DNA from 2 places in the Planococcus sp. TJ-307 genome. Region 2 is predicted to be linked to the other one. Evidence: riboswitches for the same ligand, from Rfam matches in the RefSeq annotation. Region 2 holds a riboswitch; the other holds the start of a gene.
The links. Region 2 has a riboswitch for preQ1 ahead of queF (preQ(1) synthase). Riboswitches for the same ligand answer to the same signal wherever they lie in the genome.

Region 1 (3,813 bases), on a different contig from region 2:
AAAGTTGGGCAAGTTATGCTGTATGTCAACGACCAAGACGAAGCCTTAAATTTTTGGACAAAAAAACTAGGATTTTCTATAGTGGCTGAAGAAAATACCCACGGAATGAGATGGATTGAAATTGCACCGTCAGAAGGTGCCGAAACAAATATTATTCTACATAACAAAGAAGCCGTTGCCAGGATGTCGCCTGGAGTAAATCTAGACACTCCCTCCTTAATGTTTTTCACTGAAAATGCTGAAGAGCTGCACCAAAAGTTTTCAGATCAAAGCATCACCGTTGGAGATATAGTGGACATGCCATCAGGCAAAGTGTTTAATTTTGCCGACAGTGAAAACAATTACTTTGCCGTCATGGAAAAATAAATTCAAGTAGTGTTTAAAAGCCAATTTTGAAAGAAGAGGTTTTGGAATGAGTACATTCCAAAACCTCTTCTTTGCTCGATTAAGATTTAATTTTAATGACAATTTTTCCGCGGGCATGATGAGATTCACTTAGTTCATGCGCATCTTTCAATCCCTGCTCCGTAAAATCAAAAACATGGCCAATTGTCGGTTTCAGTTCTCCCGAAACGTATAAGTTTGCCAGCTTTTGCAATTGTTCACCGCTCGGTTCCAACCAAAAATTACTGGCTTTCACACCGTATTCTTCAGCTTTTTCAGCAGAAGGCTGTCCGGCAATTGAAATCAGTTTCCCGCCTTTTTTCAGCACTTTAAAACTTTTGTCTAAAACATCTCCACCCATCGTATCCAGTACCGCATCGAAATCTTCCAGCAGTTCGCTGAAGTCTTCTTCACTGTAATTGATTACCCGGTTTGCTCCAAGCGACTTGACCAACTCATCATTTTTGTCGCTTGCTGTTGTTGCTACGTAAGCACCAATGCTATTGGCAATTTGGATGGCCATGCTGCCGACTCCGCCTGCTCCTGCATGAATCAGCACTTTGTCCCCTTTTTTTACTTCTGCAAAGCCTACAAGGCATTGGTAGGCAGTCAATCCAGTCAACGGAATAGCTGCTCCTTCTTCAAAGCTCATGCTTTCTGGCATATGTGCCAAAAGCTCCATTTCAACCGGAACAAACTCTGCATATGTTCCCTGGCGTGTGGTGGCAGGTCTAGCGAATACCCGATCTCCCACACTGTAATGCTTAACGTTTTTGCCAACCTCAGCAATTACCCCTGCTGCGTCCCAACCTAAAATAATCGGAAATTCCCATGGCAGCATTTCCTGCAAATATCCTTCACGCAATTTCCAGTCAATCGGATTGATGGACGTGGCATGGATTTCCACAAGTACTTGGTTTTCATTGATAGCCGGTTTCTCCAGCTCTCTTTCTTTCAGTTGTTCCTTGCCTCCGTAATTGTCGATGACGATTGCTTTCATGTCACATCTCCCCTTCCAATATGTTCAACGAGATTCTTTACAAAATCAGTATACCTTACTAAAAGCAGAAGAGCGCTTTGCAGCACTTGTGCTTTCGGATAGTTCGATTCCAAAGCTGATTGACGCACATTATGGTATTATTAATGCTGTTCGCTTAAAGAGGTTCGCAAACTCCCTCTCTAAAAAACTAAGGAGTGTTTTAGATGAAAAATGAAAAAGCGGTCGTCGTTTTCAGCGGCGGCCAAGACAGCACCACTTGCCTGTTTTGGGCTATGAAAAATTTTAAAGAAGTTGCAACGGTCACATTTGATTACGGCCAGCGCCATTCAGCCGAAATCGAATGTGCCCGAAAAATCGCTGAAGAACTTGGCGTCTCGTTCAAAGTGCTGGATATGACTTTGATCAATCAACTGTCTGCGAATGCGCTGACACGGGACGACATTGAAGTGACCGCCGAGGAAGGCGAATTGCCTTCCACTTTCGTACCGGGCAGAAACTTGCTGTTCTTATCTTTTGCAGCAGTTTATGCAGATGCGATCGGTTCCCGGCATTTGATCACCGGCGTCAGCCAAACCGATTTCAGCGGCTACCCAGACTGCCGTGACACTTTTATCCGTTCCTTAAACGTTACATTGAATTTGGCAATGGACAAGCAGTTTATCATCCATACCCCGTTAATGTGGCTGGATAAAGCCGATGTGTGGGAACTTTCCGATACGCTGGATGCTCTTGATTTTGTCCAAGAAAAAACTTTGACTTGCTACAACGGCATTCCGAGCACTGGGTGCGGCGAATGTCCATCCTGCATATTGCGCAACGAAGGCCTTGCCCGCTACCAGGCGAAAAAATCGGCAGGTGCTGTCGAATGATGCAGCAATTTTACCCAACCACTGCACACGACTTTCAATTCGAACTCAACAAAGACCTGCATTTTTCTGCCGCGCATTTTATTCCAAGTGAAGATGCAGGAAAATGCCAAGTCATGCATGGCCATACGTATCACCTCAACATTACCATTGCTGGCAATGAGCTTGATGCGACTGGCTTTTTGATTGATTTTAAATTAGTGAAACAACTGATTCACAAAAAATACGACCACAGCGTCTTGAACGACCATCCGGAATTTACGAACAAATTTCCAACCACTGAACTTCTTGCTCAGCAGGTGTGGCAATCGATTCAACAAGTATTGAAGACAAAAAGCAACCAGCCGAATTGCCTGCAAGTGATTGTTCGCGAAACGCCAACGAGCTATGTGGTGTTCCGTCCGCGCAAGGAGGAACTGTTATGAAAATCCCTGTCATGGAAATCTTCGGTCCAACGATACAAGGCGAAGGCATGGTCATGGGACAAAAAACCATGTTTGTGCGAACCGCCGGATGCGACTATTCCTGTTCCTGGTGTGATTCAAAATTCACATGGGACGGTACGGGAACCAGTGTTTCCAAACAGCCTGCTGAGATTGTCGAAGAGCTTATCCAAACCGGAGGCGCAGCATTTTCACACGTCACTATTTCAGGTGGCAATCCCGCTCTTCATAAAGGCATTGGTGAATTGGTCGAGCTGTGCCATCAACAAGGTTGGAAAGTGGCCGTTGAAACCCAAGGGTCAATTTGGCAAGACTGGCTGACTAACATCGACGACATCACCTTGTCGCCAAAGCCGCCCAGCTCTGGAATGAAGACGGATTTTGTGAAACTCGATTTGTTTATGGAAAAGCTGCAGCATGCCAACGTCAGTTTGAAGGTTGTGGTGTTTGACCAGCACGATTTTGCCTATGCAGAAGAGCTTCATCAGCGGTATCCAGCGGTTCCATTTTTCTTGCAGACCGGCAACGAAGATACAGTTACAACGGATGATGCCCAGCTGGTTTCCGACTTGCTGCATCGTTATGAGCAATTAATCGATTACCACGTTCGTTCACCTATCATGAATGACGCCAAAGTATTGCCGCAATTGCATACCTTGGTGTGGGGAAATAAACGCGGCGTTTAATCCTTTTGCGGTTCACTCTCTATATCCTAAAAATATAAAGCCCCTGCCTAAACTTTTTATTAAGTTTGGGCAGGGGCTTTTCATTTTATGCTTTTTTGACAAATTCCGATTTCAATTTCATAGCGCCAAAGCCATCTATTTTGCAGTCGATGTCGTGGTCGCCTTCGACCAGCCGGATGCTTTTTACTTTCGTACCAATTTTCAAAGTCGATGAACTGCCTTTGACTTTCAGGTCTTTGATGACGGTAACAGCGTCTCCATCTTGCAATGGCGTGCCGTTTGCATCTTTCACAATCTTTTCTTGTTCTGAGCTGTCAGCTTCTGCAAGCGGACTCCATTCATGTGCGCATTCAGGGCATACCAGCAAACTGCCGTCTTCGTAAATATATTCAGAATTGCATTTAGGGCAATTAGGTAAAGTTTTCATTTGTTGT
Region 2 (21,343 bases):
CAAAGCTGAAAATCCGTCTTGGCTATTGATGGCTCCAATAAATCGCTGGTTTGTTTCCTCCAGCAACCCAAACACATGGTCATTGAGATTGGGGATAGCGAGTTCCGCTGCAAGAGCCTGTAAAACAGCAAGAGGCGGCAACAAGTCTTTAAGATCGTCTTTTTTGATTGTTGTGACACGCGTAGCTTTTCCTGGAAACATCTCGACAAATCCTTGCACTTCCAATAATTGAAGGGCTTCGCGAATGGGGGTCCTGCTCAAGCTTAAAGCTTGTGCCAGTTCCGTATCGACTAGTTTTTCTTCGGGCTGTAATGTGCCGTCAATAATCCATTGCTGCAATTGAAGATACGCACTTTCTTTGGCTGAGACACGTACAGGCTTCGAATGATTTATGGGAATAGGCATTGCAAGCGCTCCTTTTTTACTGCATGTAGTGTTATTATACACCAACTTACATAGCCAATAAAATATTTCATGCAATATATCAGTAAACACCATAGTGCACTTGCCTTTAAGCCGTTTGTCGACAGCTGAATAGGGAATAAGAAAGATACCACCATAATTTAGAAAATGAGGAGGAATAGCATGCTGTCATTTATTCCGAGCCTTGATTCACAAACAATTGCTTTTGAAATTATTGGTCAGGTGACAAAAGAAGATTTGCTCAAGTTAAAAAACGTTATTGAAGAGCAATTCCCTGGTGAACAGTCATTTAATGCTTTGGCCATCCTTCAACAGGCAAAGCTGCCAACAGTTGCTGCAATAGTCGAAGAAGTTAAAATCGATTTGAAGCATTGGGGCCAGTACAATAAGTTAGCGGTGATCAGTGAAAAAAACATTTTAGAGAAAGTGGCCGAGCTGGGTGACTTTTTGCCAGGCATCAAATCCCGCCATTTTCATATGGAAGAAATTGATCAAGCTTGGGACTGGCTGAAAGAATAAACAGTTTCAGCAATGAAACCTGAGGAGGAGAATTATGTTAACATTTGTGCCAAGTAAAGATACCGAAACCATCGCAATGGAATTTGAAGGAACTGCAACAAAAGAAGATGCAGAAAAAATTAATAAAATTATCCAGGATAAATTTGCGGACAAAGGCAAATTCAATATTTATGCAGTCATAAATGATACAGGGGGCTCGGCTTTTACTGGCCTCGGAGAAAGTATGAAAGTAGACATGGCGGCCTGGAAGCAGTTTCATAAATTTGCTGTAATCAGCTCCACGCATTTTGCTGGGCAAATGACAGAAGTGGAAAACCTGCTGCCCAAACTTGAAATCAAGCACTTCCATATGGAAGAAATGAATGAAGCCTGGGACTGGATTTTAGAATAGAAGAGAAGCGCTTTGCAGCATTTTGCAAAGCGCTTTTTTGCTGTATTGCATGAATATTTTTCGGTGCAGAGGAGCGTTAGTGCTCTTCCACTGCAATCAAATCAGCTTTGACAATATGAAAGATGCTCAAGACTATGGTTTTGCCTGTCACGTCCTTCACAGCAAAAAGGCTGACTGCCACTCCGGAAAAATGATCTTCGAGTGGTCCTTCAATGCGTATATTCTCCAAGTGTTCCCCGGTCGTCAATAGAATATTGTAGATATGAAACTTCGGTTTCATGGCAATTCCTCCTAAGCGAGTCTTGGAAAAATTCACACGGCGAGGGTGGGCAGAAGATCAGCTATCGTATACACTAATTATAAAGCAAAACAGCGTTTTACAGATAGGATGAGAACTGATGAAATCGGAAATTTCAATTAAAATACACGATAAATTTAAAGCGGAATATGCCAAAGGCTATCCGTTGATTGTTAAAGAAGCTTTGGAAAATCCAGAACTTCTGCAAGGCGAAGGAAGCATACTGAAACTGGTTGATAAACAGGGACAGTTTTTGGCGAAAGGCTACTACGGACTGCAAAACAAGGGATATGGATGGGTGTTAACGCGCGATGAACAGGATGCCATTGACCAGCCCTTTATTGAACGCAAACTGGCGGCAGCGATCGGACGCAGACAATCCTTCTTCAGCAATCCGGATACAACAGCTTTCCGTGTTGTTAACGGCGAAGGGGACGGCTTTGGCGGCTTGATTATTGATTATTACGATGGATTTTATTTGATTAGCTGGTATAGCGAAGGAGTTTACACATTCAAGGATCAAGTAATTGCTGCATTGCAGAACGTGGCCGACTGCAAAGGGATTTATCAGAAAAAACGTTTTGACACGAAGGGGCAGTATATCGAAGAAGATGATTTTGTGACCGGCGAGCGCGGTGAATTTCCAATGATCGTCAAAGAAAATGGCGTGAACTTTGCGATTTACTTGAACGACGGGGCCATGACGGGAATTTTTCTGGACCAGCGGGATGTGCGAAATGCCATCAAGCAAAAATACGCCAAAGGCAAAACGGTACTCAACACTTTTTCCTATACGGGCGCTTTTTCAGTAGCTGCAGTACTTGGCGATGCGGTTAAAACGACGAGTGTGGATTTGGCGAAAAGAAGCTCGAGCAAGACGATTGAGCAATTTAGCGTCAACAGCATTGATTTCGAGACTCAGGACATCCTGGTTATGGATGTGTTCAATTACTTCAAGTACGCAAAGCGTAAGGAATTGAAGTTTGACGTAGTCATCTTGGATCCGCCAAGTTTTGCGCGTTCAAAAAAATATACGTTCAGCACATCAAAGGATTACACAAATTTAATGAAAGAAGCGATCGCCATCACGGAGAAAAACGGTGTGATCGTGGCTTCGACCAACAGTGCTTCTTTTGGAATGAAGAAGTTCAAAGGATTTATCGACAAGGCCTTTAAAGAACTTGGAGGAAAATACAGCATTGTGGAGGAATTTACCTTGCCGAGTGACTTCCGCGTGCAAAAAGAATTTAAAGAAGGCGATTACTTAAAAGTGCTTTTCGTAAAACTGGGATGAAAAAGCATGACGTACAGGCGTTTGTGTCGAAATTTTGTGCGCCCATGCAAAACCCTTGCTGATTTCTTTGGCAACCCACTGTACAGCGTTCCGTCCTGCTTTTATAATGAAAGCAGATTGTGAGGGATAGTCGATGTTTAAGAATGCGTTGGGAACATTTCGGTTTATGGGCTTGCTTGAAGGCGGTTCATTATTGATCCTGCTCTTTATTGCGATGCCGTTAAAATATTTCTTTGAATTTCCGGAAGCGGTCAGCGTTGTTGGCCCTATACACGGAGCCTTATTCAGTATTTACATTTTAATTACTATCTATATGACGTTTATTTACAAATGGCCTTTCCGCTTCTCGGTTGGAGCCGTTGTTTCGGCATTTGTGCCGTTCGGTAATTTTATTTTAGACAGACGTCTGGAAAATTGGCAGCAGTTGAAACCTTCAGCTGCATAATATCCGTATAATCAGTCACCTGTGGGGTTCCCGCAGGTGTTTTATTTTTGTTAACGAAAAGCAGCCAATTCCTCTATAATGAAATTATTGTCAGTTATAGACCTGTATTGGAGGTAGCCTCATGGCGAAAGCAATAAATTCTTCTTCACTGGCCGGAAATCCCGTTTATCCGGTGATGTTCGCGATTGGCGGCTGCCATTTGCTGAATGATTCTTTGCAGTCAGTCATCCCAGCCATGTTCCCGATACTGGAAGCCGATCTTGGCTTAACGTTTACACAATTGGGCTTGATCGCTTTTGTGTTGAACATCGTAGCGTCTGTGCTGCAGCCGGTTGTGGGATTTATCAGTGATAAAAAACCGATGCCTTTTGCGTTGCCGCTCGGCATGACCAGTTCATTTATCGGAATTGCCGGATTGGCATTTGCGCCGGAATATTGGATGATTCTCGTTTCGGTTATTTTTCTCGGTCTTGGTTCTGCTGTATTTCATCCGGAAGGCTCGCGTGTGTCCTATATGGCGGCTGGATCCAAGCGTGGCTTGTCCCAGTCGATTTATCAGGTGGGCGGAAATTCCGGACAGGCGCTTGCGCCGCTAATCAGTGCCTTTATTCTAGTGCCACTCGGACAGATAGGGGCAGCGTTGTTCTTGTTTGTCGCCGCTCTCGGTATTTTTATTTTGTCGAGAATATCTATTTGGTACAAGCAGCAGCTGGAGCAGGAAAAGCTTCAGAAAGTGAAGAAGGTTTTGTTGTCTTCATTGCCTGAAATGACGAAAAAACAAGTGGGCATTGCTTTGGCGCTTTTAATGATTATTATTTTTGCCCGCTCTTTTTATGTCACCAATATGACTAGCTTTTACATTTTTCATTTGATTGAATCTTATAGCCTGACAATTCAGCAGGGGCAGCTGTATGTATTCTTGTTTCTCGGTGTCGGTGCAGCAGGCACCTTCTTTGGGGGGCCGATGGCGGACAGGATCGGCCGCAAGAATGTCATTCTGTTGTCGATTATTGTGCCGATTCCGCTAGCTGCTTTGTTGCCGTATTTGCCGCTGTACGCCGTTTTGATTTTCCTGGCATTGATTGGATTTTTCATTATGCTCAGTTTTTCCGTTACGGTTGTTTATGCACAGGAGCTCGTACCGAGCAAAATCGGTACGATGGCCGGATTGACGGTGGGTTTGGCTTTTGGCATGGGTGCCATTGGAGCTGTAGTTATTGGGATTTTGATGGATTCCATTGGTGTCTACGAGACGATGGTGGTCGTATCGTTCTTGCCGATTCTTGCCTTGGTTGGCTTGTGGCTGCCGCGCGACCGTAAAATAGTGGCAGCTCAATAGTTTTCAATGAGATTACACATTACAGATATCAAGCCTATTATAGAAGTAAAGGGGAATGTGTTTATGACGATCAACTTGCCGGAAGTGCCAACTGAACTAAAAACAGCACGTTTGCTGCTGCGGATGCCAATGCCTGGAGATGGCAAAATTGTAAATGAGGCTATCCATGCTTCACTTGATGAGCTAAAGCCTTGGCTGGGATTTGCTCAGCAAGAACCTTCGCCACAAGAAACAGAAATCAATCAGCTGGAATCGCATTTGAGTTTTATGAAAAAGGAATTTTTGCGCTATTTGATTTTTGATAAAGAGACAGGGCGTTTTATCGGAACTACGGGATTTCACAGTATTGAATGGGACGTGCCGAAAATGGAAATCGGCTATTGGCTGGATTCCAGAGCGACCGGAAAAGGCTACATGGTGGAGGCGGTTTCGGCGTTGACCGACTTGGCATTTGCGACGCTAAAATGCCATCGCCTGGAAATTCAATGCGATGCAGAAAACCTTAAGAGCCGGGCAATTCCTGAAAAGCTGGGGTTTGTTTTGGAAGGGATCCTGAAAAATGATGAGCGGTCGGTGGATGGCAAGCGTTTGACCGATACGTGCATTTATGCCAAATTCGCTTAGTGCGACGCACAGAACAGGAGCTTTAAGATGAAAAAGAAAACCAATGAAACGGGCTTGAAGCCGTTTGTTTCACTGCTATTATCACTGAAGATCCCGAAGTTGGCGCTGGCGATTGGCCTGCTTGCCAGTCTAGTAACGACTTTGGTTGGGCTGGTAGTCCCACTATTGACGAAAAATCTCGTTGATGGATTTTCTCTCGATGCTTTAAGTGCACCATTAATTGTGGGAATCGTCGCCGCTTTTATTGTCCAAGCCATTATCAACGGCATTTCGATTTATTTGCTGAGCATGGTGGGGCAGCGGGTAGTCGCAGGCTTGAGAGAACGGATGTGGGCGAAGTTGATTCGCCTGCGTGTCAGTTATTTCGACCAGCATTCAAGCGGGGAAACGGTAAGCCGGGTCGTTAACGATACCGGAATTGTCCGTAATTTAATCACGGATCACTTTCCATCGTTCGTCACAGGCATCATTTCGATTGTTGGTGCTGTCATCATTTTGGTCATTTTGGATTGGAAAATGACCCTGGTGATGATGTTGGCGGTGCCGCTGACGATTGCGGTAATGATTCCACTCGGACGCCAGATGGCCAAGATTTCACGGAACTTGCAGGATGAGACTGCCCATTTTACGGGCCATGTCCAGCAGACGCTGGGTGAGATCCGTTTAATGAAATCATCGACAGCAGAAACAACAGAAGAAGCTAGAGGGACACAAGGAATCCACAAATTATTCACGCTTGGCATGAAAGAAGCGAAGATTTATGCGTTGATTGCCCCCTTGATGTACTTGGTAGTCATGGTGGTGATTGTGTCGATTATTGGCTATGGCGGAATTCGTGTGGCAAATGGTGAGATGTCGACAGGTTCACTCGTTGCCTTTCTCCTTTACTTATTTCAGATTATTGTTCCGATGGTGACCTTTGCCCGCTTTTTTACAGAACTTCAAAAAGCCAAAGGTGCTACAGAACGGATCATTGGCATACTCGAATTGCCATTGGAAGAACAGCAGCAAAAGCCAGATATGGATATTGCCGGAAACGCATTGCGGCTGGATGGGGTGAGTTTTGCCTACGATCAAGGGGAACCCGTATTAGTGGATGTATCATTCGAAGCGCAGCCGGGAGAAATGATTGCGTTCGCTGGACCAAGCGGCGGTGGAAAAACCACTGTCTTTGGCTTGGTCGAACGATTTTATGAGCCGCTGTCAGGTCAAATAACAATTGGCAACATTCCAATTGCTGAAATTTCAATTGCGTCCTGGCGCGATCAAATCGGCTATGTCTCACAGGAGAGTGCCATGATGGGCGGCACCATCCGAGAAAACTTAACCTATGGCTTGCCGGATGCTGAAACGATTTCTGCTGAAGAGCTTTGGCGGGTGGCACGTATGGCTTATGCGGAAGATTTTATTCGTGGATTTGCTGACGGGCTAGACACAGAAGTTGGAGAGCGCGGCGTAAAACTATCAGGCGGACAGCGTCAGCGCATCGCCATTGCCCGCGCCTTTTTGCGCGATCCCAAAATTTTAATGATGGATGAAGCGACCGCAAGCCTCGACAGCCAGTCAGAAGGCATTGTTCAGCAGGCATTAAGCCGGTTGATGGAAGGGCGCACGACGTTGGTGATCGCTCATAGGCTATCGACAATCGTCGATGCGGACAAAATTGTCTTTATTGAAAAAGGGCATGTGACCGGAATTGGAACGCACCGGGAATTGATATCTTCGCATTCGCTTTACAGAGAGTTTGCAGAACAGCAATTAACTTGATAAAACCGCTTGACCTTGACGCAACGTCAAGGTGTAAAGTGGGTTTATCAGGAGGTGGAGATGTGGAATACACTGTTCAAAAAATGGGGAACTTGGCTGGCGTCAGCACAAGAACCTTACGTTACTACGATGAAATTGGTTTATTGAAACCGGCGCGGAAAGGTTCATCAGGCTACCGGATTTATGGCCAGCCGGAAGTGGACAAGCTGCAGCAAATCCTGTTTTACCGCGAACTTGGGCTGGAGCTGGAACAAATTAAAGTGATCGTCAACGACCCTAATTTTGATTATACCCAGGCTTTAGAAGCACACCGGGAAAGACTTCTCGCCAAACGGATGCAATTGGACCTCCTGATTACCAATGTGGAAAAAACCATTTCCACAAAAAAAGGAGAGAGCACCATGGCTGATAAAGAAAAGTTCGAGGGCTTTAAACAAAAACTGGTGGATGACAACGAAGGGCAGTATGGCAGTGAAGTACGCAGCCAATATGGGGACGAATTGGTTGACCAGTCCAACGCCAAGATGTTGAAGATGAGTGAAGAGCAATATTTAGAATTCACACGCCTTGAACAACAGGTATTGGATAGTTTGGCAAATGCTATGAAATCAGGCGATCCATCAAGCAGAGAAGCAATGCGGACGGCTGAGTTGCATCGCCAGTGGCTGAGCTTTACGTGGCCATCCTACAGCAAGGAAGCACATCGTGGACTTGCCGAGATGTATGTAGCTGACGAGCGGTTTGCTGCGTATTACGACAAAGCATATCCAGGAGCAGCACAATTTCTGCGGGACGCAATTGTCATTTATACGCAGCAGGAGTAACGATACAGAAAATGCAGACACACCCGAAATGGGAGGTCTGCATTTTTTTGATCGATTTTAAAAGAAGCAGTGCAAAAGGGGCCGAACGTGCATAAAATCTTGTGAACGTTCACAAATTTTCGCAAGCGTGCATAAATTTTGCTGAGCGTGCATAAATTCAATTGAGCGTGCATAAAATTTCCGGAACGTGCAAAAAACCGTATTACACGACCCGTCTTATGCCCGTCGAATCTACGTGTCTGCCTCTGTTTTTCCTAGTGTCCAGCCTCCAGCAGCCAGATTCTCAGGGTCATAAGCCACTCCAGTTGTGCGGCCGTCTCAACTTTGCCATGTTTACAAATTGTTAACAATTGTTTACGCCCTTGTTATGGTATGTTTCTGCGAGCTTGGTATATACTGAAAGCAATTAAAGCAGCTGCCAACGATTCGTTTTAATCGAAAAGGAGAGGTTTGCATGCACGGGAAGAACAAGAAGGCACCGATTGTAAAAGTCATGTCGTTTAATATTGCTCATGGTTTAGGGATGGATGGAATAGTTGATTTGGAAAAGACCGCTGTAGTTATTGAGGATTCCTGTGCTACCATCATCGCCTTGCAGGAGGTTGACCGTTATTTTTCTGACCGTAGTTCGTTTGTCGACCAAGTAGAATGGCTGAGCGAAAGACTTGGCATGTATGCTGCTTACGGAGCCAATATGAATTTTGCGCCTGAAGATTCGGAACGGCCGAATCGCCAATACGGCAATATGATTTTAAGCAAGTATCCGATCAAGTATGTAGAGAATCATTTGTTGACGCAGGTGCATTGTCCGTTTGGCAACAATGAACAGCGTGGAATTTTGGAAACTGTTATTGAAGTCGATGGCATTTACTTGAGTGTCTTCAATACCCACTTAGCATTGAAAGATGAAGAATTGGTTGTCAGTGTAGATGAAATTCTGGACATTACAGGGAAAAGCCATTTTCCGCGAATCATTGCTGGCGATTTTAATGCCTCTTCTTCCAATGTCCATATGCAAAAGCTGAACAAGCATTTCCAGGACGCATTCCTGAAAATGAAAAGAGGCGATGCATACACATATCCATCTCCTTACGTAAACAATGAGACGGCCGAAGTTTTTTGGCCGGCGACGCGAATCGACTATATTTTATCTGACACCGAAGTAGAAGTTGTTCAAGTAGAAGTTATTGAAACATCGGTTTCTGATCATTTGCCGATTGTAGCAGATATGGTCTTGGCTGATGCGAAAGTAAGCGTAAAAGACCGCGTCCAACAACCGCGCGAAAAGGTCTGAATGATTGCACTCATCTTTCCAATAACAGAAAAACGGAGGCTCTACTCGAGAGCTTCCGTTTTTTTGTGTCCATAAGTCTGCTTGTCAGATAATTGCTCGCGTCTGCATAGCCTGACCAACAAATATACAAATGGTGTATCTGCTGCGGCTACCAGCAGTTTAAAGACATACTGGGTTGCAATCATGCCAAGCAATGCACCGGTTGGCATCGTGCCGTAAAAAGCGATGGTAATAAAAATGCTCGTATCGACGAATTGGCTTGTCATCGTTGAAGCGTTATTGCGCAGCCATAAACGCGATTCACCGTGCCGTTGTTTGAGTCTATGAAAAATGGTGACATCCAAGTTCTGGCTGATGAAATAAGAGACAAGGCTGGCTAAGGTTACCCGGAAACCTGCAGAAAAAATGGTTTCAAAAGATTCTTGGTCTGCGAAAAAGGGGGCGGCTGGCAAGTGGATGGCGAAAAAAATAAATGCCAATGCACAAAGTTGTGTGACAAACCCTGCCGTAACGGTTTGCCGTGCGGCTTCTTTGCCGTATACTTCCGCAATCGTATCGGTAATCGGGAATGTAAAAACGTACACAATGACAGCAGCTGGCAAAACGGCCCATTCACTGATGCTGAACAATTTAACGGCTAAAATATTTGATAAGATCAACAAGCCGACAAATGCGCCATTTAGATAAAGTAACATCCGCTCTGCCCCTTATCGGTTGGTAATCGTTTCCGGATTCAAGTCGTGATTCATCATCCGGTACGATGCCATTTCTTCGTATTTGGTTCCTGGTTTGCCGTAGTTGGTGTAAGGGTCAATCGACAAACCGCCACGCGGCGTGAATTTCCCCCATACTTCGATATAGCGGGGATCCATCAATTTGATCAAATCATTCATAATGATGTTGACGACGTCTTCATGAAAATCTCCGTGATTACGGAAGCTGAACAAATAAAGCTTAAGTGATTTGCTTTCGACGAGCTTTTTGTCGGGAATAAAGCTCAGGTAAATGGTCGCAAAATCAGGCTGACCTGTTTGCGGGCAAAGTGATGTGAATTCAGGACAATTAAATTTCACGAAATAGTCGCGGCTGTGCAAATTGTCGATTGGCTCCAAAATCTCCGGATCGTATTCAAATTTATACTTGGTGTTCTGATTGCCGAGCAATGATAAATGATCGAGTGTATCTTCGTTTCTTCCTGCCATAAAAACGGCCTCCTTTAAATGGCCGGCTTGGAAGAGGGCTATAAAAAACGGACAAAAGAAAAAGCCAAATCGCATGTGGATTTGGCTGAGTTTCGACAATCCATAGTTTTTTATAGAGGGTGAAATGCTATGAACCTCTCCCGTTGCCGGGTTATTTGATTTTCCTTAACTATCGTATAAGACTTGCTATTGGTTGTCAATCCGTGAATTTCAGTAACAAGAGCACAAGGAATATGAGAAAGTGAGAGACTGAATCTAATTGTAACGTGGCCGAATTATACCCGGTCAAATCCTTGCTCTGCCGCTATATGGGAAGGTGAATCCTGTGGTGGCAGTTGTCGAGCAATGCCGGCTTTTAGGTAACTGTGCTTTTTCGCGAAAGGAAAACGGTTGTTTTGCGGTTCATTTGCTTCATTTCTATATTATGGAATCCTTATTTTTTCATGGTACACTAAAACTAAAAGATAGGCAGAAAGGAGCGGCAAGGATGGCTGTACACGAATGGAATGGATTGCCCGCGCAATCACTGGAATGGGTAAAAGCGCAGTTTGGAAATACAGCAGAATTAACGAATGTTAAGCCGCTGAAAGGAGGGACTTCCTCTACTTTATTTGAGTTGTATGTAAAGGAGAGTGGCAAGTCCCTCTCATATGTACTGCGGCTTTTTCATAAAGCAGATTGGTTAGAGAAAGAACCGGATTTAGCCAAGCATGAAGCGGATAGCCTTCAGTTTGCAGAGCAGGCTGGCCTTCTTGTCCCTCATTTACTATCATATGACGAAACCGGTGAAAAGAGCGGCATGCCCGCAGTGTTGATGACCAAAATGTCCGGAACTGTCGTACTGCAACCTTCTAACGATGGAACTTGGCTGGAAGGCTTGGCTGCATCGTTAGCCCGTCTTCACCAAACTGAGCCTGCAGATTTCCCATACAACTATTTTTCGTATAACAATGCGTTTTTATTGGAAAAGCCGACATGGTCCAAAGTGCAAAATGATTGGATGCGTGCGTTTTATATTGTAGCCGGCAGCCGTCCCGAAGCTCCTGAATGCTTTATTCACCGCGATTTCCATCCGGCGAATGTGTTATGGGAAGATGGAAAGATCAGTGCCATTGTGGACTGGGTGAATGCTTGCCGCGGTCCCGCAGGAATTGATGTAGGGCATTGCCGTGTCAACCTGGCCCAAATGTACGGAATTTCAGTCGCCAATGATTTTCTGGCTGCGTATGAACGCCATGCCGGCAGCTCATTTACGTATGATCCGTATTGGGATTTGGTATCATTGACGGATATTCTTGATGGTTCACCTGTTGTTTACCCAGGCTGGAAAGTCTTCGGAATGACAGGACTGTCCAACGAGTTGATGCGTCATCGGCTGGATGATTATCTATTAAGCTTATTGGATCGATTTGACGACTTTTAAGCGGCAGGACAGCAACGCCTGACAGATTTCCAGGTTTGATTTCCTTAATAAAGGCAATATAGAAGGTAAGTGAGTTTTTTGAGGAGGAAATTGGATGAAGAACGAACAACTAAAGCAATTGAAAAAACAATTAGAGGATCAGGTGGAATCACTTGAAGTACGTGTTGAACATACAGAAGAGCTCGAGTCGACTGAGCTTTCAAATTACGATAATCATCCTGCAGACAACGCCACCGATCTTTACGATCAGGAACGCGGCATGGCGCTGACTCAGTTTAAACAAGAAGAACTAGAAGATACCAAAATTGCTCTAGCAGCAATTGAAGATGGGACATACGGAACATGTGCTGTATGCGGCAAAGAAATTCCGTTTGAACGATTGGAAGCTCTGCCGACTGCGTTAACTTGCATTGACCATGCAGATCAACAGCTGGATCTGGAAAGCCGCCCACCGGAAGAAGATGTGCTGCGTGCCTCTACATCCCAGCCGGTTGAAAAAGAAGATGGTGCGCTCCGTGATGACCAAGACAGCTTTGAGGACGTTGAGGATTTTGGATCATCAGATACTCCGCAAGACCAGCCAGGAGAAGACCCACAAAAGTTCTTTAAAGACGACAAATAAACCGGAATGCCCTTCCTGCCTTCTGGCAGGGAGGGCTATTTTTGAAAAATCTATTTCCCGGGAAATACAGGGGAGGAGAATAAAGATGGAAGAACTAACCAAAGCAATCTACGCACTCGAGTGCAGTCATTTAAAGCCAGAAGTCCGAACTTCGATGGACAAGTTGTCGGAAGTACTGGACAATGAGTTTTTTGAGTTTGGCAGCTCTGGTGGGATCATTAAACGCTCTGATTATGATGAAAATCATCCACTAACTCTAGATCCAATGGAAATAACGCATTTTGCTTTGCATGAATTGGGCCCGGCGGCTGTCCTGACTACCTATCAGCTTTATAACCATAAGACCGAAAAGCTGACAAACCGCAGTTCTATTTGGAAAAAAAGACCGAACGGATGGAAACTGTTTTTCCATCAAGGAACACTTTCAACTGAAGAGGTGTTTCAATAAAGGCAAAAGAGGCTATTAAGATGAGAGAACCATTTTTTTCAAAGGAGGAAACCGATATGGAACATGCGATCGTTTTATTTGATGGAGATTGTAATTTTTGCGACTCGAGCGTTCAGTTTATCATAAACCATGATCCGGCCGGCTATTATCAATTTGCTTCGTTGCAAAGTGATATTGGTCAGGAACTTTCTGAAAAACATAAGGTACCGGATGATGTCGATAGCCTTGTATTGATAAAGGATGGGCAGGCATATGTGAAATCCGAAGGTGCTTTAATGATTTCGAATCATTTGACTGGTCTGTGGAAATTGGCGTATTACCTGAAACCATTCCCGCGTGCACTCCGTGATGGAGCGTATGATGTTGTAGCCAAAAATCGCTACAAAGTGTTTGGCAAGCTGGACAGCTGCATGCTGCCGCCGCCTCACATTCGCAAACGATTTTTAGACAAGTAAATAAGAAAAGCGGCAGTCTCGTTGCAATGTTAATAGACTGAGGAGCGGAAGATTATCCCGCTTTCCATTAAATAAAGCCCGAATCCGGATCTCCGGTTCGGGCTTTATTTATAGATAGAGAAAAATCAAGTTGAATCAGTAAAAGTTGGAGATTCGCCAATAATGGCTGGCAATAGGGTCTGCCATAAAAGCCAGTCCTTCGCTTTCAGTCTGATGAAGATCCATCCATTCGCCGTCATCGCCAAATTTTAAGTACACTTCATGGTTCGGCGATTGGTCATGAATTCCTATAATGTCATAAGTGCCGTCGCGGTAAAAGGCAGCTGATACATTATAATCAATATCAGGTGAAGTAATAATTGGATTTCCAACGGCATGTTTTAGCGTAATGGAAACTTTGTGGCCGGTTTCTTCAAGTTTCTCGAGCTCGATTCCTTCAGCAGAAGCCACATCTGCTTTGCTGAATTTCTTTCGCCAATTATAGCCGATTGTGGGACCCACATCTTTATCATAAACGAAAGAGGATTCTTCATCTTTCAAGTCCACAGTGAAATTAACTTGTGTCCGGTAATGCAACGATTCGGGATCAAACTTTCTGCCATCGCCTTGGAAATAAGGAAAGGGCGATAAGAGATTCGGGTTTTTCAGCACCAAATCGGGCAAGAAAGTTTGATAGCGGAAATGCCAGAGTGGATATATTTTGGGTTTTTCCTCATCAGATAAGAGAGAGTCTAACGAAGCAATTTTTTTGGTCATCCAAAACTTTTCCATTGCGGCTTTTTCCTGCGAAGAATTCCAATTTAAAGCACCAAATATCTTGGCCATTTTGAATTTTTCTACACTAAAATCTTCTTCAGAACGCGCCACAGGTCGTTTACCGCGAATCCAGAAGGTAAACTCTTGATTCATGGGAACTTGGCGGTCCGTATATTGATTGCCTTTAACTGTATCAATCAGTTGGCCATTTCGATAAATATCGAATTCTGAAATGCCGTCGATCTCTCCCCAAGCCAAAGAAATTCTTCCCTTGGAAACAATGGCGGTCAGTACGATTTCTTCCAAGCGATTGATACTGTCCGTTTTCGGATTTTCCGTACCGGTATGAAGCTTGATTTTATCTGTCCATTTGCCAGAAGCATCCAGCCGTTCGATTGTGTAGGTATACAGCTCACCTTTTTTTAAACCTGTGTCCTTAAGCAAATTCTGAGTGCCGGTATAAATGACCTGTTCATCGCGTTTTACTCGGCAAACATCTTCTGAGTCTGTCCATCTAAAGTAAATCATTGTATCAGATTGTTCCAATACAAGAATATCCAGTTCGTTTGTCATTTTGCCACCTCCAAATACTGTTACTCTTCATATACCCTATTCTAAACAATGACGAACCCTTTGCTTCGTACAATATTTGTTACACAAATTAAATGTGATAATAGTGGATTTCACTGTATAATTAATATAGGAATATAGACGTACTTGGCTCGATTTCTTATATTTGTCTTCAAGTGATACAATTTATTGGCTTCCTAATTTTGAGATTAATATTCAATTACTTCATATAGATATCGTAGAAGTTACTCTAAGAGAGTGGGGACTGAAAGTGGAAAAGATGCAAAAGAAACGAAATTTCAGTAACTTTGACGAAGCAGCCGCATATATACTGCAATTGCTGAGCAAACAAATTGGCATCAATTCAATATTCATTGCTAAAAATGATGGCCATACAAATAACATCATTAAAGTCTACAACTCGAGTAAAGAGCTAGTCGAAGAAGGCAGTTCAATGCCCCTTCCTCAGTCTTTTTGCAGTTTAAGCATCAACCATGGACCTTCTGCATTAGTCATAGAGGATGTTTCGGAAAATGAGTTGACCCGTTCTATGGAGATCACTGCAAATTACGGAAACGGAACATTCGTTGGAGTTCCCGTTTACTACAACGATGGCACAGTTTACGGCACTATTTGCGGATTGGATGATCGATACCACAAGCTTTCTGAAGAGCAGCTTACTACTTTCGAAATGATGTCGACCCTATTGACTTATGTACTGGAGCTGGAAAAGGCAAATGAACAAATTCAGACATTGACTGCACCCATCGTTCCGGTAACTAAAGGTGTAGCAATCGTTCCGGTCATTGGCAATATTACAGCGCCGCGGGCACAAATTATTATTGACCATGTGCTTAAAAAATGCAGTGAAGAATCAATGGATTATTTGATTATTGATGTTTCTGGCGTTTTGCAAATAAACTCTGTCGTTGGGGAATACTTGTTGAAGCTCGTAAATATCCTGAAAGTAATCGGTGTAACACCGGTCATCACTGGAATTCAACCTTTCATGGCGTTAAAAGTTCCCCATTTTGCTTCGGCACTGAAAGATGTGTTGATTGAATCCAATTTGGAATCGGCATTAAAGCAACTTGGGTTTGTGCTAATAAAAGAATGCAAAGAAAAACCAGACCTTCGCTGAGAAGGTCTGGTTTTAACTTGATCCCAAAGGGAAACAATAGGTGATTCTTGATTAACTTTCTTTATCGAAAAAAACATGCTTTAATTCCCAAGAATCGCCAATCTCCAGCAGGCCAAAAGAAAATTGGGCTTGTCTGCGCTTATCAGTAGGAGAACCAGGGTTGAACAAAGTCACCCCATCCACCTCCCGCATCACAGGTGTATGGGAATGGCCGAAAACGATGATGTCGACATCGTCATTAGCGAATGTGTCATAAGCCTGCTGTTCAGTGGGTTTCTGTGGGCTATCGCCGTGCACTACCCCAACTTTTAATTCTCCAAATGTGAAAATCTTTTTGCGGCCGAATTTTTCGAGAATGTCCCATGGGTCAACATTTCCGGTGACGCCATCAATTTCTGCATAGGCTGCCAGCTCATGATAGACATCCATCGTCTGCCAATCGCCTGCATGAACGATAAAATCAGCCTCTCGGCACGCCTCCAGCAATTGCTTCGGCAACTTCTTGGCGCGGAATGGAATATGTGTGTCTGAAACAATAACAATCTTCTTCATCTGAACGCCTCCAGTCAAGTTCTTACTTTTCACTTTACCAAATAAATCCCTTCCCGTCGAAATGATTCCCTTAAAGGATATGGATGATTAAATTTCAGAAAAAGGGGAATTGAAGAAGATGACGAAACATGAAGATAACCGGAGGGATACTAATGAAAAAGAACACATCGAAAAAATTTATGTACATGGGAGCTGCAATGGCAGGCAGCATGCTGCTGTTAACTGCCTATAAAAAAAACCAAGCTAACAAAATCTGGGTTTATGAAGACAATGATATGCGAAATAGTGGGGAAGTGGACCATGAAGAAAGCGTCAATGCCGACACGGACGAAGCGGAAGTTGGGTTGACTCAACTGGACTCTGCTTATCGTTCTGAATGGCAGGCAAATGGATTTCCGCAAACACATAAAGAATTGGCAGAATTAGAAAGCAAATAGCAATGTGGTCTCAGTTATATACTGAGGCCTTTTTTGATGGAATGTCAGTAAACGCTTATAAAGGAGGAAAAATCATGGAAGGTGAACGGAAAATTATTTGTTATATTGCAGCCAGTCTCGACGGCTATATCGCAACAAAAGATGACTCGCTTGAATGGCTCTTCAAAGTCGACGGAGAAGGCGATGCCGGTTATGCTGAATTTTTGGAGACCATCGACACGGTAGTCATGGGACGGAGAACTTATGATTGGGTAATCGAAGCGGAAAGCGGTGAGTACCCATACGAGGGCTTGGCCAGTTATGTTTTTACATCTGAGTCTGGTAAAGAGGATCCGTTTGTAACATTTACAAATCAAGACATTTCGAGCTTTGCGAAAGGTCTCAAGGCACAACCGGGAAAGAACATTTGGGTGATTGGCGGCAGCAACCTGTTGCATGGTTTTATACAAGAAAATCTGATTGACGAATGGATCATCTCCATTGCACCCACATTAATCGGAAAAGGGATCCCGTTGTTCCAAGAAAACGATGTTGAAATCCCTTTAAAACTCAAGTCAGTAAAGTCATATGGACAATTTGCACAATTGCATTACGAAAGAAAATAAACTCGTTTTCACAAAGGCTGCCAAGTATTGCTCGACAGCCTTTTGTAGTGCTTGCAATTCTGTAAGCGAAAATGCCTAATTCCAGTAAAGAAATAGCACAATATTTTTGTTTAAAATCAACAAACTATTACTTTTGGTCATTTCATCATCAAAATTTAAGTAGTCCGAGGGATTGAACCCAAACTATTACAATTATATACTGTTAATAAGAATCTTTTGTTGATTCTTGGAATAGAAGGGAGAGAAAGCATGAAGAAATTAAAAGTATTGGTGTTTACCTTATTCACAGTTCTATTCATAGGTTTTTCTCAGCCCTCTGCAGAAGCACATTCTCCAGACTTGCATGAAGGCGTTTCGGGACAAGATGTAACCGAACTTCAGTCAACGCTTAAAAAATTGGGATACTTCAATACAACACCTACCGGCTACTATGGTTCTATCACGAAAAATGCAGTTATTCAGTTTCAGCGTGATTTTAATGTTTCGGACACAGGCTTTACAGGGCCACTGACGCGTGCGAAACTTACGGAAATCGATATGATGGCACGTGTCGTACACGGAGAAGCACGTGGAGAAAGTTACACAGGACAAGTAGCGGTAGCCGCTGTCATCTTGAACCGCATAGACTCTTCTTCGTTTCCAAACAGTACATACAATGTCATTTTCCAAAGCAATGCGTTTACTGCTATAAACGACGGCCAATACAACTTGAAGCCGAATGCTTCAGCATATCAGGCAGTTAAAGCAGCTGTTAAAGGATCCGACCCATCTCAGGGTGCAACGTATTATTATAACCCAAGCGGTGTTACGGATACATGGATTTTCTCACGCACGACGATTACTAAAATTGGTAAACACGTGTTTGCAAAATAAGTTCGCGCGTCACCCTGACCATTTCAGGGTGATTTTTTTGAGTGGATAGATAGACAGAAAAAAGGACGGCATTGCTCTTTGATGAGCGATGCCGTCCTTTTTTTAGCCTTTAACTGCACCAGCCGTCATGCCTGCAACGAAATAGCGTTGCAGGAAGACGTACGCGATGACCATGGGCGCTGAAGCAATGATGACGCCTGTAAAGAGCATTGGGTAGTTGGTAGAGTATTCGCCTTGGAACTCCAGTAAAGCGAGTGGCAAAGTTTTGTAAGCATTGTCCGTAATAAACAGCAAAGGATACAGCAAATCGTTCCAATGCATCACAAACAGGAAGATTGCGGTAGCCGATAAGGATGGCAGCGATAACGGAATCGCCACCTTGGAGTAAATTTTCCAATTTCCGGCACCATCTATTGTCGAAGCTTCGAACAATTCCCTTGGCAAAGTCTTCATAAATCCGGTCAAGATGAAGACAGCAATGGGCATGGTGGTGGAGATATTGACAAGAATCAATCCAACTAGGCTGTTGGTCAAGTTAAGGTCGAGCATCAGCGAGTAGAGCGGAATCATACTAACCTGTGCTGGCACCATCATGCCAAGCGTGAACAGGATGAAGATGATATTGCCAATCCAATTATTGAGCCGAATTATGCCGTAGGCAATCAGCGAAGCAAAGAATAGTGTTAACGAAACCGAAAACAAGGTGACGATTGTGCTGTTCATAAAATAACCGGCCATGGTCTGTTCTTGGAAGATGGCTGTATAGTTCTCAAACTGAATTCCAGCTTCGGGCAAGCCGAGTGGATTTATAAACGTTTCCTGAATCGTTTTCATAGAAGTCAGAACGACAATCAGTAAAGGAACTAAAATCAGCAATGCATAGATGAGTAGAGAAAACCTTCTGAAGAACAAGCTTTTGCCCTCCTTTCTTAAAGCTTAAGAACATATAATTGTTCGTTTTTAAAAGTTGTATTGCCAAGTAGCCTTCCTAGGCTTAGTAAGAGATTCGGTCAGAACGCAAAGCTTTAAACTGCAGGAAGGTGATGATGGCAATGATCATCATGAAAATAACTGAGATGGCACTCGCATAGCCAAATTGGTAGTTTCTAAAGGCAATATCGAAAATATAAGTGGCGACAATGTCGGTTGAGTTGTTTGGGCCGCCACCTGTCATGGCAAAGACCAGATCGAATGCTTTGAACGACTGGATGGTGGTATAGGCAATAACGATGGTGGCAGAAGGTGCCAGCAATGGCCACGTCACTGTACGGAAGGTCTGCCATTTGTTGGCACCTTCAATTTTAGCCACTTCGTACAGCTCGTCTGGAATCGCTTGCAGGCCGGCTACGAAAATGATGAGCATCTGTCCGGCATGGAACCAGATTTGTGTCACTGCCAGAGAATAGATCGCAATATCAGCATTGCCAAGCCAGTTTTGAGCCAAAAATCCAAGTCCAACCAATTCCAGTGCCTGGTTCAAAATGCCGAGTGACGGATCGTAAATGAACGACCAGATAAAGGCGACTGAAACAGATGACAAAATAGTTGGGAAAAAATAAAGCGCACGCAAAAAGATTGTGGTTTTGTTATTTTTCAGGACAATCAAGGCAAAAGCCAAAGCAACAAGTGTTTGGAAGACCACCACAACAAGCATGAATTTCAAGTTGTTGCCGATGCTTTTCCGGAAAATTGTGTCGCCTGTAAAGGCACGTTCGTAGTTGCTGATTCCGACAAATTGGAAACTTTGGCTGAGGCCGTCCCAATCGGTAAACGAATAAAACAAGGCACTGAGTGTCGGGTAAATAAAGAAAAGCGCATACAGGAGAAGCCCTGGTAAAAAGAATAAGTAGATGGATTTAGAAATTTTCATCTCATTATTCCCTATTTTCGTCTACGAGCTGCTGTGCTTCTTCAGCTGCTGTCATTGGATCTGTTCCACCCAGTACGTTTTCAATAGAACCCAGCACTGCTGCCTCAATTTGTGCGTTGGTAATCAGGAATCGCGGCTGGAAACGAGTTGTTCTTTCATCGATCCAATAAGCCGTGTTCTGCAATACTTCTGATTCGTATTCCACATCATTAACCGTCAAATGCTGACCGGTTTCGTTGGCGTATTGGGAAGCGATTTCAGGCTGGCTGAGGAACGTGATAAACTCTTTTGCCTGTTCTTTCTTTTCCGACTGGCTATTGACAGCCAGCATGAAAGTGGCGGTGTTAATGCCTTCGTAGACCGCTTCACTTTCTTCGACAGTGATTGGAGCCATTAAATCAAGTTGAAGATCTGGGTTCAGACCAAGCAGAGCAGACATATGATAGGATCCTGTTGCAATCATCGCAGCTTCTTCGTTGGCAACCATCGCCATTGCAGAGTCCTGAGAAGTTCCTAATGCATCATCTTGAATATAGCCTTTTTGTTCAAGCAGCTGGAAGTCCTCTAATGTTTTAACCCACCACTCATTGGTTAATGTTTCTTCCCCGTTTTGAAGTTTTTCAAAAATGTCTTCATCGGGTGCATTGTTCATCATCATGCTGTTCATAAATTGGTTGGGGCCGATATCTGCTCCAGGAAAGGCGATAGGTGTAATGCCGTTTTCAAGAAGTGTGTCGGCCATTGCCTGAAATTCAGTCCAGCTTTTTGGTACTTCCAAGCCGAGTTCTTCGAACATGCCTTTGTTATAAACCGGCATATTGAAAACCAGTTGATAAGGAAGCGCTAACTGTGCACCGTCTTTTTGTCCGACGCTAATTAATTCTTCGTCAAAATTCGAAACAAAGTCTTCTCCACTCAAATCTTCAAACAAACCGGCGCTGGCAATCGCTTCGAATTGCGCGCCAGGGAAAGATGTAAAGACGTCACCTGTCGAACCGTCCTGGAGCAGGCGCTGACCTGTAGACTGGTATTGTTCGGATGGATAAATGGTCATTTCCACTGAAATATCGGGATTTTCTTCTTCGAACTGGGCAATGATATCATCCAATACAGCTTTATCTTCGCCTCTCCAGTGAATAAAGCTGATCTGAGTACTGTCTTCTCCGCCTTC

Region 1: it holds a riboswitch for preQ1, as region 2 does, so the genes downstream of both, queC (7-cyano-7-deazaguanine synthase QueC) here and queF (preQ(1) synthase) in region 2, are expected to answer to the same signal.

The regions. Positions count from the first base shown of each region.
Region 1 covers NZ_JBZDOJ010000002.1:937,091-940,903, forward strand. Annotated here, with positions in the region: gene AC4EHK_RS11010 (VOC family protein) at 1-366, shown strand, start outside; gene AC4EHK_RS11015 (NADP-dependent oxidoreductase) at 446-1,384, opposite strand; PreQ1 riboswitch class I at 1,538-1,581, shown strand; gene queC (7-cyano-7-deazaguanine synthase QueC) at 1,588-2,253, shown strand; gene queD (6-carboxytetrahydropterin synthase QueD) at 2,250-2,675, shown strand; gene queE (7-carboxy-7-deazaguanine synthase QueE) at 2,672-3,379, shown strand; gene AC4EHK_RS11035 (zinc ribbon domain-containing protein YjdM) at 3,465-3,806, opposite strand.
Region 2 covers NZ_JBZDOJ010000004.1:70,051-91,393, forward strand. Annotated here, with positions in the region: gene AC4EHK_RS14190 (GntR family transcriptional regulator) at 1-405, opposite strand, end outside; gene AC4EHK_RS14195 (SpoIIAA family protein) at 586-942, shown strand; gene AC4EHK_RS14200 (SpoIIAA family protein) at 977-1,333, shown strand; gene AC4EHK_RS14205 (hypothetical protein) at 1,410-1,613, opposite strand; gene AC4EHK_RS14210 (class I SAM-dependent rRNA methyltransferase) at 1,732-2,925, shown strand; gene AC4EHK_RS14215 (DUF3817 domain-containing protein) at 3,059-3,370, shown strand; gene AC4EHK_RS14220 (MFS transporter) at 3,492-4,709, shown strand; gene AC4EHK_RS14225 (GNAT family N-acetyltransferase) at 4,773-5,333, shown strand; gene AC4EHK_RS14230 (ABC transporter ATP-binding protein) at 5,361-7,100, shown strand; gene AC4EHK_RS14235 (MerR family transcriptional regulator) at 7,163-7,924, shown strand; gene AC4EHK_RS14240 (endonuclease/exonuclease/phosphatase family protein) at 8,379-9,218, shown strand; gene AC4EHK_RS14245 (queuosine precursor transporter) at 9,260-9,913, opposite strand; gene queF (preQ(1) synthase) at 9,926-10,420, opposite strand; PreQ1 riboswitch class I at 10,517-10,564, opposite strand; gene AC4EHK_RS14255 (phosphotransferase family protein) at 10,908-11,843, shown strand; gene AC4EHK_RS14260 (TraR/DksA C4-type zinc finger protein) at 11,938-12,465, shown strand; gene AC4EHK_RS14265 (nuclear transport factor 2 family protein) at 12,551-12,913, shown strand; gene AC4EHK_RS14270 (thiol-disulfide oxidoreductase DCC family protein) at 12,970-13,368, shown strand; gene AC4EHK_RS14275 (DUF3238 domain-containing protein) at 13,504-14,697, opposite strand; gene AC4EHK_RS14280 (STAS domain-containing protein) at 14,975-15,835, shown strand; gene AC4EHK_RS14285 (metallophosphoesterase family protein) at 15,887-16,387, opposite strand; gene AC4EHK_RS14290 (hypothetical protein) at 16,540-16,824, shown strand; gene AC4EHK_RS14295 (dihydrofolate reductase family protein) at 16,899-17,429, shown strand; gene AC4EHK_RS14300 (cell wall hydrolase) at 17,679-18,302, shown strand; gene AC4EHK_RS14305 (carbohydrate ABC transporter permease) at 18,405-19,214, opposite strand; gene AC4EHK_RS14310 (carbohydrate ABC transporter permease) at 19,297-20,172, opposite strand; gene AC4EHK_RS14315 (ABC transporter substrate-binding protein) at 20,177-21,343, opposite strand, start outside.